DNA from 2 places in the Zafaria sp. Z1313 genome. Region 2 is predicted to be linked to the other one. Evidence: predicted binding sites of a transcription regulator. Region 2 holds the regulator's gene; the other holds the start of a gene.

Region 1 (6,784 bases), on a different contig from region 2:
TTCCATGGGCGGGCATCCGGACTTCGAAGACGCCGAGGAACGCTGTGCCCGCGTGATGGCCGAGGCCGCCCGGACCCGTGGCGTGGGGCGGATCGTCTACCTCTCGGGGCTGCATCCCGACGGGGAGCTCAGCCGGCACCTGCGCTCCCGGGTGCGCGTGGGAGAGCTCCTGTCCGCGTCGGGAGTCCCCACGGTGGTCCTCCAGGCGGGGCTCGTCATCGGATCCGGCTCGGCGAGCTTCGAGATGGTGCGGCACCTGACCGAAGTCCTGCCCGTCATGCCCGCGCCGCGGTGGGTGCTCAATCGCGTCCAGCCCATCGCCGTGCGCGACGCCCTGCACTACTTGTGCGCGTGCGCCTCGCTGCCTGCCGGAACCTCAGGGGCGTTCGACGTCGGAGGCCCGGAAGCGCACAGCTACGCCGACATGATGCGCCTCTACGCCGAGGCCGCGGGACTGCGGCGGCCCGCGATCCTCCCGCTCCCCGTCCTCACGCCATGGCTGGCCGCCCAATGGGTGAACCTCGTGACGCCGATCCCGCGCTCGCTCGCCGTTCCACTCGTCGGCTCCCTGCAACACGACTGCGTGGTGCGCGAACGGCGCATAGACCACCTCGTCCCGCGCCCCGCCGGCGGACTGACGCCCTACCGCCGGGCCGTGGAACTCGCCCTGGAGAAGATCGGCACCGACGCCGTGGAGACCTCGTGGGCCACCGCGCACGCCGTCGCCCAGCCCGCCGACCCGTTGCCCAGCGATCCTGACTGGGCCGGGCGCCCCGTCTACGTCGACGTCCGCGAGCTCGACGTCGACGCTCCCCCGGAAGCCGTGTTCGGCGTCGTCCAGGGAATCGGCGGAGGAAACGGCTGGTACTCGCTGCCGGGCGCCTGGGGCGTCCGCGGGCTGATCGACAAGCTCGCCGGCGGCGTGGGACTGCGGCGCGGCCGCCGCAGCAGCACGCGCCTCCTGCTCGGCGACGTCGTCGACTTCTGGCGCGTCGAGGAAGTGGAGCAGGACCGGCTCCTGCGGCTTCGCGCGGAGATGCGCGTCCCCGGAAACGCGTGGCTCGAGTTCACGATCGAACCGCGGGGATCCGGCAGCCTGTACCGCCAGCGGGCCGTCTTCTTCCCCCGCGGGCTCGCCGGGCGGCTCTACTGGTGGTCAGTGGCCCCGTTTCACGGCCACATCTTCGGCTCGATGGTGCGCCGCATCACCGCCGCGGCCCTGCAGGCCGCCGGCACGGAAACCGCCCCCGGGCCGGAGCCGGCGGGCCGCTGAGGCTCCGGCGCGGCCCGGGCCGCCGGCATCACCCTTCCGGAGGGATCGCGATGGACTCCTCCCCGCAGACGAGCAGCAGCCCGGAAGCATCGCCTTCGAGGGCGCATGCGGCGGGATCGATCCGCGCACCCTCCGTGAACGTCCCGCCGAGCGCGAGCATCCCCACCGCGGCCGCCGCGGTCAGGACGTAGGTGACGAGCATCCAGCCGTGGCCCGAGGGTCCGGCGTGGAACACGTAGCCGGGGTCGGGGGCAAGCGCTCCGTGCATCCAGAGCACGACATGCAGCAGCCCGCCGCCCGCCGCCACGCAGGCCGCGGCGACGCCCCAGGCCCGGCGCGGCCCGCCGTCGTTCCGTTCCATACGCCCCTCACTGCCGCCGGCCGTCCGCTGTACCTACCCATCATGCCCCCGGGATCCCCCTCCGGGTCGTCGTCGCGGAGGGATGCCGGGAGGGGCCGGCGGGCGGCGCCGACACGCGGGCGCCCGGCTCCCGCGGACCAGGAGGTCCGCCGGAACCGGGCGCGTCGGACCGGGCGGCGATGCGCCGCTCGGCAGGAGTGCGGCCTACTGCTCGGAGGCCTCCGAGCCGGCGAGCTCTCCGACCTCGGCGTGCTCGCCGGTCCGGACGGCGATCTTGCGCGGCTTGGCGCTCTCGCGGACCGGGATGACCACGGACAGCACGCCGTTCTCGTAGCGGGCGGTGATGTTCTCCGTGTCGACGCCCTGGCCGAGGTTGAGCTGGCGCAGGAAGCTGCCGCCGCGGCGTTCGCGGTTGAGCCATTTCACGCCCTCCGCGCCCGAGAGCGTGCGCTCGGCGCGGATGGTGAGCAGCTGGCCGTCGACGTCGATGTCCACGGAACCGGGGTCGATGCCCGGCAGGTCGGCGTCGAGGATGTAGCGGTCGCCCTGGCGGTAGAGGTCCATGGGCATCTCGCGCAGGCCCTGGCGGTTGTCGAGCAGCGCGCCGGCCATGCGGTCGAGTTCGCGGAACGGATCGAAGTTCGTAGCCATGTTGATCAACTCCTGTGGTGTGGCACCGTGCGTGCCATCGGCGGTTCGGTGGCGGATTCGGCCTCCGCCAGAGTTGAGCGTCATGCGCTCAACTTGTCTCGAATTTAGCACTCTACCCTCGAGAGTGCCAATAGTTTTCCGCCCCGTTCTCCGACGGCGAACCCGCCCCGTGCAACGATGGATCCATGCGCTCCGCACCCCTCTGGCTCAAGATCCTCGTCACCGTGACCGGGCTACTGGTCCTCGCGGCCTCGTTCACCGGACTGGCCGCGGGCTCGCCCCTGCCCACGATCGCCTTCATCGGCGCGGCGGGCCTCCTGGCCTACTTGGGGATCGACGAACTGCGCTCCCGCGGCGCCCGGGCGGCGCGCGCCCGCGATTCCGGGAACGACGCCGGACGGCCGGGTCCGGCGGACTGAGCGCCCTCGCGGGCCAGACGAATCCGGCCCCGTGCGTCCGTCGACGCGGCGCATCTCAACGACGGAGGGAACCACCGCCGCAGGCTTGTTGTCGGACGCGTCGGATAGATTCGCTTCACGTGACTGTCTCTTCGACGGAAGGAGCCAAGCTAGCCATGTTGTTGGCGTACCTCGACGAGTCGAGCCGAGGAGCGAAGGGGAATTTCTACTACGTCGGTCCCTTCTCGTCACCGAACATCAAGCCAGGTTCATCGAGGAACAGATGAACGGAATCGGCCAGCTGATTTCCGACCAGATCCCGGGATTCGATCCGACGACGGAGTTCCACGCCACCGATGTCTTCCAAGTCCGTGGAGCGTGGAAGTCCGTCCCCATCCCGATCCGGACTCGAGCGTGCCGTTTGGCGGCCAAGGCACTGGGGGACTCAGGCGCGGATTTCTTCCTCCGCGGCGTCGACGTCCGCGCCCTGCGCCAACGCTACTCCGTGGCGCACGATCCCCACGTGCTCGCGGTGTGCCAGTCCCTCGAGTCCATGCAAGAGCACACCAGCTCAAAGGGCGGGAAGGGACCAAACGTCTTGGTGATCGCCGACGAACACCACACGGCGAAGGACAGCCGAACGCGCTTCGCCGGGCTACGCCGCGCGCCACTTAACGGGTTCACACGGCTGACGCTGTCCAACTTCCTCGACACCATCTACTTCGGCCCCTCGGACCACAGCCGGCTCTTGCAAGCGGCTGACCTTGCCACGTTCTTCTTGACTCGTATCCGCCATGAACAGCCTGAGCGGCATCCCGAGGCGATCAAGGCCCTGAACTCCATCCGTAAAGACCTCAAGAAGATCACTCGACGGGAGTACCTATGGTCGCCTTAAACTCGAAACCCCCGCGTGGGCGGGGGCTCGGATGGGCTGGAGGCGACGAATCGCGTCCTGCGCCTACAACTATACGGGCATCTTGATATGAGGCAAGACGCCCCTCCCGACCTCCTCGCCGACCCCGTCGTCGCGGCCCTCGCCCGCGCCGAGGAGACGGCGTGGTTCCGCGCGGAGCCGGCCCGCACCGGCGTCGTCCTGGCGGGGTCCGGACTGGACCCGGCGATCGTCGAGGCGGCCCGCGCCCGCTTCCGCCGCTTCGCGCCGTGGTTCGCCGAGCGCTTCGCGGACACGGGTCCCACGCACGGCATCCTCGAGTCCCCTCTCCAGGGCGCGCCGCGGATGCAGGCCGCGCTCGGCCGGCGCCTGGGCCGCGGACTGCCGGGCCGGCTCTGGATCAAGCGCGACGACGCCCTGCCCGTGAGCGGCTCCATCAAGGCCCGGGGCGGCATCCACGAGGTCCTCGAGCTCGCCGAGCGCCTCGCCGTCGTCGCCGGCGTCCTGCGCCCCGGCGACGACGCCCGCGCGCTCACCACCCCGGCGGCGCGCGGGGTCCTCGCCCGGCACGGCATCGCCGTCGGATCCACCGGCAACCTGGGGCTCTCCATCGGCATCGCCGCCTCGGAGCTCGGCCTCGCCACCACCGTGCACATGTCCCACGACGCCCGCGCCTGGAAGAAGGAGCTCCTGCGCGCCCGCGGGGTCGAGGTGATCGAGCACTCCGGCGACTTCTCCGCCGCGGTCGCCGCCGGGCGCGCCGAGGCCGCCGCGGATCCGTCCGTGCACTTCGTCGACGACGAGGCCTCGCTGAGCCTCTTCGCGGGCTACGCGGTGGCCGGCGCGCGTCTCGCGGCGCAGCTGCGGGCCCTGGAGTGCGACGTCGATGCCGACCACCCGCTGTTCGTGCACCTCCCGTGCGGGGTCGGCGGCGGGCCGGGCGGCGTCGCCTACGGGCTCAAGCTGGTCTTCGGCGACGACGTGCACTGCGTGTTCGCCGAGCCCACGCACGCGCCCTGCATGTCGCTCGGCGTCCGCACGGGGCTGCACGACAGGATCTCCGTGGCCGACATCGGCCTCGACGGGCGCACGGCCGCCGACGGGCTCGCCGTGGGGCGGCCCTCGCGGCTCGTCGGCGAGCGCGTCGGGGGGCTCATCGACGGCTTCGCGACCGTCTCCGACGAACGCCTCAAGGCGCTCGTCGCGCTCCTGCACGCCGAGGAGGGCATCGCCGTCGAACCGTCCGCGACGGCCGGCTTCCCCGGGCCGTGGCGCGTACTCGCGGACGCCGGTTACCGGGCGGCGTTCGGGCTCGACGACGCCCGGATGGCCCGCGCGAACCACGTGGTCTGGTCCACGGGCGGCTCCATGGTCCCGGCGGCCGAGCGCGGGGCCTACCTGGCCGAGGGCCGGCAGCTCCTGGACGCGATCGACTGGGCGTAGCCTCGCGAGCGCCGGGACGCCACGCGGGGTGTTCTCTCCGCCGCGTCGGTGGGATCATGGCGGCAGGGTGGATCAGCGGAAACCCCCGGGGGATGTATCACCGCGGTCCCGGGGCCCTCCTAGGTATCAGGAACCACCTGAGAGGACCGTCATGACCGAACGCCTGAAAACCGCCGGCAACCCGTTCCCGCAGCTCGATCCGCTCGTCGCCGCGGCCTGGAACGCCCGCGTGGCGGTGGCGCCCGGCGGCTCCGCGACCGTCTACGTCGCGCACGCGCTGCTCCTGCACGCCCCCGCCGGAGACTCGCCCGGCCGCATCGACGCCATCAACGAGGTCGCCGGCAAGCTCGGGATCAAGGTCGAGCCGACGCCGCTCGGCGTTCCGTCCCGGCGCCGCGATCCCGGCCGCACGCCCAGCGGCGGGACCGGCGATCCCGCCACCGCCGCCGACCCCCTCGCCTCGCTCGGGCCCGCAACCGAGACCTCGCGCCTGCTCCTGCACGCCGAGGAGGACGACGCCGACGCCTGGCGCCTGCTCGCGGCCCTGCGTCGCGCCAGGGTCGCCGACGGCGTCTCGCTCGACCACCTCATGACGGCCGTCCCCTACTACGCGGGCATGGGCGAGCCCGGCGCGGACGCGTCGGGAGGCCCTGACTGGACGGGCGTGCCGTACTACGCCGGGGTGCCCTACTACGCGGGAGTCGGCTCGCCGTCCACGGGATACGCCTCACCGGGCCTCGGCGGCCGCACGCCGGTCGCCGTCGTCCTGCCGGACCCGGCGGCGAACGCCCCGCGGTTCAAGCGGGCCCCGGTCGTCGTGGTCCCGGACACGGGGCTCGAGGACCATCCCTGGTTCCGCGACCCGGCCTCCGCCACCGCCGAGGTCTATGCGGACGGGCAGCTGCTGGGCCGCCACGGCACGGTCCCGGGATCCGCGGTCCCCGAGCCGGTGCGCAACCCGCTCGACGGGATGCTGCTCCCGTTCGCCGGGCACGGCACGTTCATCGCGGGCCTGGTCCGCCAGCTCTGCCCGGCGGCGCGGATCCTCGGCATCCCGGTCATGACCGACGACGGCGTGGTCGCCGAATCCTGCCTCATCGCCACCCTCGAATCGCTGCGCACGCGCCAGATCGACGCCCTCGCCGCGGGCAACGCCGAAGACCTCGTCGACGTCCTCAGCCTGTCCCTGGGCTACTACCACGAGGAGCCGCGGGACCGGCTCGCGGACGCCCCGCTGCGCGCCCTGCTCGAGGACCTCGGCCGGCTCGGCGTCCTCGTGGTCGCCGCTGCCGGGAACAACTCCACGACGGCGCCGATGTTCCCGGCGGGGTTCTGCGACGGCCCCGCCGACCCGGCGCTCGCGCCCCTCGTCGGCGTCGGGGCGCTTAATCCGGACGGCTCGGTGGCGTACTTCAGCAACGCGGGCGCGTGGGTGGCGTGCCACCGGCCGGGCGCCGCCCTGGTCTCCACCATGCCCATCCACCTGCGCGGCCACTTGCAGATGTCGGCGGCGCTGCGGGAGGTGGAACCACGCCGGGCCACACTGGATCCGGACGACTTCTCCGGCGGCTTCGGCGTCTGGAGCGGCACGTCCTTCGCGGCCCCCGTGCTCGCCGCCGAGCTGGCCGCCGGGCTGCTCGACTCCACGGCCGTCGACGTCGCCGCCCGCCTGGACCGGGCCTGGGACGCCCTCGCCCACACGCTGGACTGGGAGAGGCCATGACCGCCACCACGAGCCTCGTCGAGGAGGCCGCGGAGCTGTTCGC
Region 2 (6,784 bases):
CGCCGGCCTCGAGGGCCGCGACCCGGAGCCGGACGCCACGGATCCACTCGGCGGCTGGGCGCCGCGCTACGAGGGCCGGATCCCCACGAGCTTCGAGTCCAAGGCGCGGAAGGCGGGACGGCTCGTCTTCGACCTCGCGTACCGGCGGACGACGGCGGACGCCTGACGACCGGGCGCAAGCCTGGCTAGGCGAGCGGCTCGAGCCCGGCGGTGACGAGGGCCAGGTTCCGCAGCGAGAGCGTCCCGGGATCGCGGTATCCGTAGCGCGGACGACCCGCCCCGGGAACGAACCGCGAGGTGTTGTGCCCCGTCACCGGCAGGAGCCCGAGACCGGGCCGGCCGTCGACGTCGAACACCCTCCCGGCGGGGCGCGTGCGGCCGCTGAGCCGGCGCCCCAGACGGGCCAGCGCGTCGTCGGCCGCGACCGCCTCGAAGACCCGGTGCGCCGGGACGCCGAGCAGGGACGGATCGGCCGCGAGCCGCCGCGGCATGCCCGCCGAGCCCGTCGTCGCGAGGCAGGAAACGGTCCCGGAAGCGCGCTCGGCGGCCAGCGCGGCGAGCCCGTGGGCGGCGACGGTCGCGCCGTAGGAATGGGCCTCGACCGCGGTGCGGGGTCCGTCGGGGCGCCAGCGGGCGAAGCGCTGCAGCTCGTGGCTGAAGCGCTCGGCAGCGGCCCGGGCCCGGAGGTCGAGGACCGCGTGCGCCAGGGTCGGGGCGGGGTATCCGAGCCACGCCACGACGGCCGGGGACCCGACCCCGACGACGCGTTGCTCCAGGAGCAGCTGGCCCGCCTCGCGCACCGTGCCCCACATCGCGGTCTCGGGTGCGATCCCCACTCCGGAGAGCTGCCACGTGACGAGATCGGCCGCGTCGAGCTCGCCGACGGCCACCGCGGCGAGTGGCCGCGGGCCCTCGAGGTCCAGGAACAAGAGGTGGCGGGGCGGGATCGCGGCGTCCATCGAGCCGGGCCGCAGGGCGTGGGCGACGCCGTCGACAGCGGCCTTGGCGCGCTGTGGCATGGCGTCGCGCTCCCGCATCCGGGCGCGGAAGCGTTCCATGGCCCGCTCGCTGAGCGCGGCGTAGCCGCCGTCCGGGACCGGCCCGCCTAGCCGCGCGGCCGCCACAGCACCACGGCCTGGCTGCGGGCCCGCGGACGCTGCCCGCGCGCGAGCGTGACGACCTCGCCCGCGACGCCGGCGGCGAAGACGCGGGCGTGCTCGACGGCGCGGGCCGCACGCACGTCGTCGAGTTCCTCCATCAGCTCCCCGACGCGGGCCCGGAGGGCGGCGACCTGGTTCTCGAGCTCGAGGATCCTGCGGATCCCCTCGAGGGACACGCCGTCCTTGGACAGTCGCTGCACCTCGCGCAGCAGCTCGACGTCGTAGCGGGAATACCGGCGCTGCTTGCCGCGCTGTCGGGACGGGGAGACGAGCCCGAGCCGGTCGTACTGGCGCAGGGTCTGCGGGTGCATGTCTGCGAGCTCGGCGGCGACGGAGATCACGAACACGGGCGTGAAGCGGTCCACCCCGAACGGCTCGGGGCCGGTGCTGCGGGGGGCCATGCGGTCCCTCCTTTCCTCGGGGCGTCGTCGCGGTGCCGCCGGCCGGGCGGCCGGGGCCTTAGAGCGCGGCCTTGGCGGCCAGTCCCGCCCGGGGATCGGCGCCGGCGGTGGCCTCGGCGAACGCCTTGACGGCCGCCTCCGCCTCGGCGTTGAGGTTCTGCGGGACGACGACGTCGAGCACCACGAGCAGGTCGCCGGCCTCCTGGGCCGTCTTCACGCCGCGGCCGCCGAGGCGCAGGGTCCGGCCCGAGCCCGAGCCGGCGGGCACCTTGACCTTGACCGTGTCGCCCGCGGGCGTCGGCACCTCGATGCTGCCGCCCAGGGCCGCCTCGGAGAACGTGACGGGCACGTGGATGCGGATGTTGTTGCCCTCCCGTTGGAAGAACGGGTGCGCCTTGACCGAGACCTTGACGAGGAGGTCGCCCTGGCCGGCCGGGCCTGGCTGGCCCTTGCCGCGCACGCGCACGGTCTGCCCGTCCTTGATGCCGGCGGGGATGCGCACCTCGATCACCTCGCCGGTGGACTCGCGCAGGGAGACCGTGGTCCCCCGCAGCGAACCGCCGAAGGAGATCGTCGTGGTGGCGGTGCGGTCCGCACCCTTCTGCGCGGGCTGGCCGAAGCCGCCCGGCTGGCCGCCGAATCCGCCGAAGAGGTCCGCGAACTCGGGCGGGACCTGCCCGCCGCCGAAGCCCGAGGGGCCGCGCCGGGCGCCGCCGGGTCCGCCCCCGAACAGGTTGCCGAAGATGTCGTCGAAGCCGGCACCGGCCGCTCCCCCGGGGCCCCCGGCCTGGAACCGCGCCCCGGAGCCCATGGCCCGGATCGCGTCGTACTGCTGGCGCTGCTCGGGATCGGACAGCACGGAGTTGGCCTCGGTGATGTCCTTGAACTTCTGCTCCGCTCCCGGGTTCCCCGCATTGGTGTCGGGGTGGTGGGTGCGGGCCAGCTTGCGGTAGGCCTTCTTGATGTCGGCCTCGCTCGCGTCCTTGGAGACGCCGAGAATCGCGTAGAAGTCCTTGTCGACCCAGTCCTGGCTTGCCATGAGGCGCCTCCTTTCAACGTCGGGTGATGGTGTCCGGCCCGTGGACCGGTGCGGCGGGCGGGCGGGCCGTGGTGGACCGCCCGCCCGCCGCGGCGGCTACTCGCCCGTGGAGACGATCACCTGGGCGGCGCGGATGACGCGCTCGCCCTTCTTGTAGCCGGGACGGAGGACCTGGGCGACGTGGTCGGCCGGGATCTCCGGATGCGGCTGCTGCATGAGCGCCTCGTGGACGGTGGGGTCGAATCCGGCCCCCGCTTCCCCGATGCGCTCGAGCCCGTGGCCGCCGAGGATCGTGTCCAGCTTGCGGGCCACGGCCGCGAACGGCCCGTCCTCGAGGTCGCCGTGCTGGCGCGCGGCGTCGAGGTCGTCGAGCACCGGGAGCAGGCTCGCGAGCACGGTCTGGACGGCGAGCTCGCGCACGCCCTCCCGGTCGCGCTCGACGCGCTTGCGGTAGTTGACGTACTCGGCCTGCAGCCGCAACAGGTCGTTGCGCAGCTCGGCCTCGGCCGCGCTGCTACCGGAGTCCGCGTCGTCCCGGCCCTCCTGGCCGGCCTCGTTGAGGATGCGCTCGGCCTGGGCCAGCGCGTCCTCGGAGTCGTGCGCCTCGTCCACGGGCACCGTCTCGTGGTGCTCGGCGCCCTCCGCCGGGGACTCGTCCCCGCTGCGGACGGCCCCGGTCTCCGGGTCGATCTTGCGCTTGTCGGTGAAGCGGATCGGCTCCTCGGAACCGTGCTCCGCCTCGTTGCCGTGGTGGGGCATCACGTGACCGCCTTACTTCTTCTCGTCTTCGTCCACGACCTCGGCGTCGACGATGTCCTCGTCGGCCGCCGGGGCCTCGTCGGCGCCCTCGGCGCCCGCGGACTCGGACTGGGCCTGCGCGTAGATGGCCTCGCCCAGCTTGGTCTGGGACGCCTGGAGCTTCTCGAACGCGGCCTTCACCTCGTCGTCGTTGTCCTGCTTCTCCAGGGCGGCCTTGAGGGCGTCGACGTCGGCCTGGACCTCGGTCTTGACCTCCTCGGGCAGCTTGTCCTCGTTGTCCTTGATGAGCTTGTCCACGGAGTACGCGGACTGCTCGGCGGCGTTGCGGGTCTCGGCGGCCTCGCGGCGGGCCTTGTCCTCGGAGGCGTGCTCCTCGGCCTCGCGCACCATGCGGTCGATGTCTTCCTTCGAGAGGCTCGAGCCGCCCGTGATGGTCATCGACTGCTCCTTGCCGGTGCCCTTGTCCTTCGCGGAGACGTGGACGATGCCGTTGGCGTCGATGTCGAAGGTGACCTCGATCTGCGGGATCCCGCGCGGGGCCGGCGCGATCCCGGTCAGCTCGAACGTGCCCAGCGGCTTGTTGTCGCGGGTGAACTCGCGCTCGCCCTGGAAGACCTGGATGGACACGGACGGCTGGTTGTCGTCGGCCGTCGTGAACGTCTCGGAACGCTTGGTCGGGATGGCCGTGTTGCGCTCGATGAGCTTGGTCATCACGCCGCCCTTGGTCTCGATGCCCAGGCTCAGCGGGGTCACGTCGATCAGGAGGACATCCTTGCGCTCGCCCTTGAGGACGCCGGCCTGCAGCGCGGCGCCGACGGCGACCACCTCGTCCGGGTTCACGCCCTTGTTGGCCTCCTTGCCGGCGAGCTCCTTGACGAGCTCGGCGACGGCCGGCATGCGGGTGGAGCCGCCGACGAGGATGACGTGGGCGATGTCGGAGACCTTGATGCCGGCCTCGGCGATGACGTCGTTGAACGGCTTCTTGGTGCGCTCGAGCAGGTCGGACGTCAGGTCCTGGAACTTCGCGCGGCTCAAGTGCTCGTCCAGGTGGACCGGGCCCTCGGGGGTCACGGAGAGGTACTGCAGCGAGATGTTGGTGCTCGTCGCGGAGGAGAGCTCCTTCTTGGCCTGCTCCGCGGCCTCCTTGAGGCGCTGCAGGGCGATCTTGTCCTTGGACAGGTCGGCGCCCTTGGACTTGGCCTGGGCCAGGAGCCAGTCGACGATGCGCTGGTCCCAGTCGTCGCCGCCGAGGCGGTTGTCGCCGGCGGTCGAGCGGACCTGGATCGTGGAGAAGTCGTCCTCGTCCTTGCCCACCTCGAGCAGGGAGACGTCGAACGTGCCGCCGCCGAGGTCGAAGACCAGGATGAGCTCGTCCTCCTTGCCCTTGTCCAGGCCGTAGGCGAGTGCCGCGGCGGTGGGCTCGTTGACGATGCGCAGGACGTTCAGGCCGGCGATCTCGCCGGCCTCCTTCGTCGCCTGGCGCTCGGCGTCGTTGAAGTACGCGGGGACGGTGACGACGGCGTCGGTCACCTTCTCGCCCAGGTACGCCTCGGCGTCGTGCTTGAGCTTCATCAGGGTGCGCGCGGAGATCTCCTGCGCGGTGTACTTCTTCTCGTCGACGTCGATCGACCAGTCGGTGCCCATGTGGCGCTTGACCGAGGCGATGGTGCGGTCGATGTTGTTGACGGCCTGGCGCTTGGCGATCTCGCCGACGAGGACCTCGCCGGACTTGGAGAAGGCCACGACCGACGGCGTGGTGCGCGCGCCCTCGGCATTGGCGATGACGGTGGGCTCGCCGCCCTCCAGGACGGAGACGACCGAGTTGGTGGTTCCGAGGTCGATGCCTACGGCACGGGACATGATGCTTCCTTTCCTTGGGAAACGTGGTGCGGCGCCCAGCCGTGCGGTTGAGCGGTCTGCACTCAACTTTACGCAGACCGCCTTCGATGTCAATTCAAAGTTGAGCCGAATCCGCTCAACGTTGGCGCGCGCCCCGCCAGCGCACCGCCGGCCGACCGTTCCGGGCACCGCTCGATCCGCGGAATTCCGGGGCAGCCGGGGAGCCCATCCGGGACCCGGGCCGCGCCGCCGCCCCCGTGTTCGCCCTGCGCGATACGCGTCCGGACGCACGGCGGCACCCCCGGCGTCCTGGTGGACGCCGGGGGGGTGCCGCGGTGCTCGGGGCGCCGTTTCCGGAAGCGCGCCGAGCTCAGAAGTGGTCGGGCCAGTCCCCGGGCGAGGCCTGCGGGTCGACGGGCACGGAGTAGTGGTCCGGCCAGTCGCCGGGCGAGGCCGCCGCGGGGCCCGCCCCGGGCGTCGTGCCGGCCCACGCGACGGCCGTCAGCAACGCCGCCGCACTGGTCCAGGCGAGCGCGCGGGCGACCGCTCCGCGCGTTCCCGGCCCGGTGGCCGCCCGCTTCGACACCGCACCCCGGCCCGCGCGGCTTCCTTGCCGGTCCAGCGTTCCGTGGTCCACCACGTCGTCCCTCCGTCGGCGCCCGGCGCCCAGTCGGCGCCAGCTTGTCATGTTCCGCGACAGACGCTAGCAGTCCTCTGACAGATTTGTCACGACTTGGGCACCGTTTCCACGGCCCGGACGGAGCACGACTAGGATCCTGTTATGCCCGCCACCACCCCGGAACGCACCTCCGACGCGCCGTCCGCCGCGGACGGCTCCGGCTTCGCCGCGACCCTGCGCAGGCTCCGGATCGAACGCGGCCTGACCCAGTCCCAGCTCGCGGGCGACGCCTACACCGCCAGCTACGTCTCGCTCCTGGAATCCGGACGACGGCGGCCCCGACCCGATATCGTGGCCGGACTCGCCGCGCGCCTCGGCGTGGACGCCTCCGAGCTCTCGGGGCGGTCCCTCCCGGGCCCCGACAAGGTGCGGCTCGTGCAGCTCGAGCTGTTGTCCCGGCAGCAGCTCGCCGCCGGGGATCTGGACGGGGCCTTCCGGACCGCGGAGACCGCGCTCGAAGGCTCCGGGGCGTCGGAGGATCCGGCCTGGTGGTTTAGCCATGCCTTCGGGGCCGCCGAGGCCGCGCTGGGGCTGCGTCGCTTCGAGGACTTCGACCGCCTGCTCGACCAGCTGCTGGACCACCCGGTCACCGGACACGCCGCGGCCCTGGAATCGCGGTGTCGAAGCCTCCTCGCGCAAGGACGCCTGGCGCGGGGCGAGCTGCCCGATGCCGCCGATGCCGCGCGCGCGGCGCTGGACCTCGCCCTGCTCGACCCCGTCGACCCCGAGGCCCTGGCCGTCGCCATCGGCTCCCTCACCTCCGCCCTCGCGGAAGGCGACGACCTCGAGCTCGCCGCCGCCGCCTGCGCGGAGTACGGGCGCCTGGACCTTGACGTATTGAGCACCCGCTCGCGCGCCAACGCGTGGTGGACGCAGGGCAACATCGCGTTCCTCCACTCCGATCCGG

The links. The regulator HspR, encoded in region 2, represses chaperone genes until heat shock. The targets are predictions, from matches to a motif close to AAGTTGAGTCNNNNNGACTCAACTT.
Region 1: the regulator HspR is predicted to act here: its motif matches at 2,356-2,380, upstream of ACQ3I4_RS08530 (Hsp20/alpha crystallin family protein).

Annotation. Positions count from the first base shown of each region.
Region 1 covers NZ_JBNWUK010000006.1:175,139-181,922, reverse strand. Annotated here, with positions in the region: gene ACQ3I4_RS08540 (SDR family oxidoreductase) at 1-1,273, shown strand, start outside; gene ACQ3I4_RS08535 (hypothetical protein) at 1,302-1,634, opposite strand; gene ACQ3I4_RS08530 (Hsp20/alpha crystallin family protein) at 1,839-2,285, opposite strand; gene ACQ3I4_RS08525 (hypothetical protein) at 2,471-2,704, shown strand; gene ACQ3I4_RS08520 (DUF3800 domain-containing protein) at 2,967-3,578, shown strand; gene ACQ3I4_RS08515 (D-serine ammonia-lyase) at 3,666-5,018, shown strand; gene ACQ3I4_RS08510 (S8 family serine peptidase) at 5,170-6,741, shown strand; gene ACQ3I4_RS08505 (RNA polymerase sigma factor) at 6,738-6,784, shown strand, end outside.
Region 2 covers NZ_JBNWUK010000003.1:53,573-60,356, reverse strand. Annotated here, with positions in the region: gene trmB (tRNA (guanosine(46)-N7)-methyltransferase TrmB) at 1-166, shown strand, start outside; gene ACQ3I4_RS05020 (alpha/beta hydrolase) at 186-1,124, opposite strand; gene ACQ3I4_RS05015 (heat shock protein transcriptional repressor HspR) at 1,106-1,561, opposite strand; gene ACQ3I4_RS05010 (DnaJ C-terminal domain-containing protein) at 1,620-2,600, opposite strand; gene ACQ3I4_RS05005 (nucleotide exchange factor GrpE) at 2,697-3,359, opposite strand; gene dnaK (molecular chaperone DnaK) at 3,372-5,219, opposite strand; gene ACQ3I4_RS04995 (hypothetical protein) at 5,569-5,835, opposite strand; gene ACQ3I4_RS04990 (helix-turn-helix domain-containing protein) at 5,980-6,784, shown strand, end outside.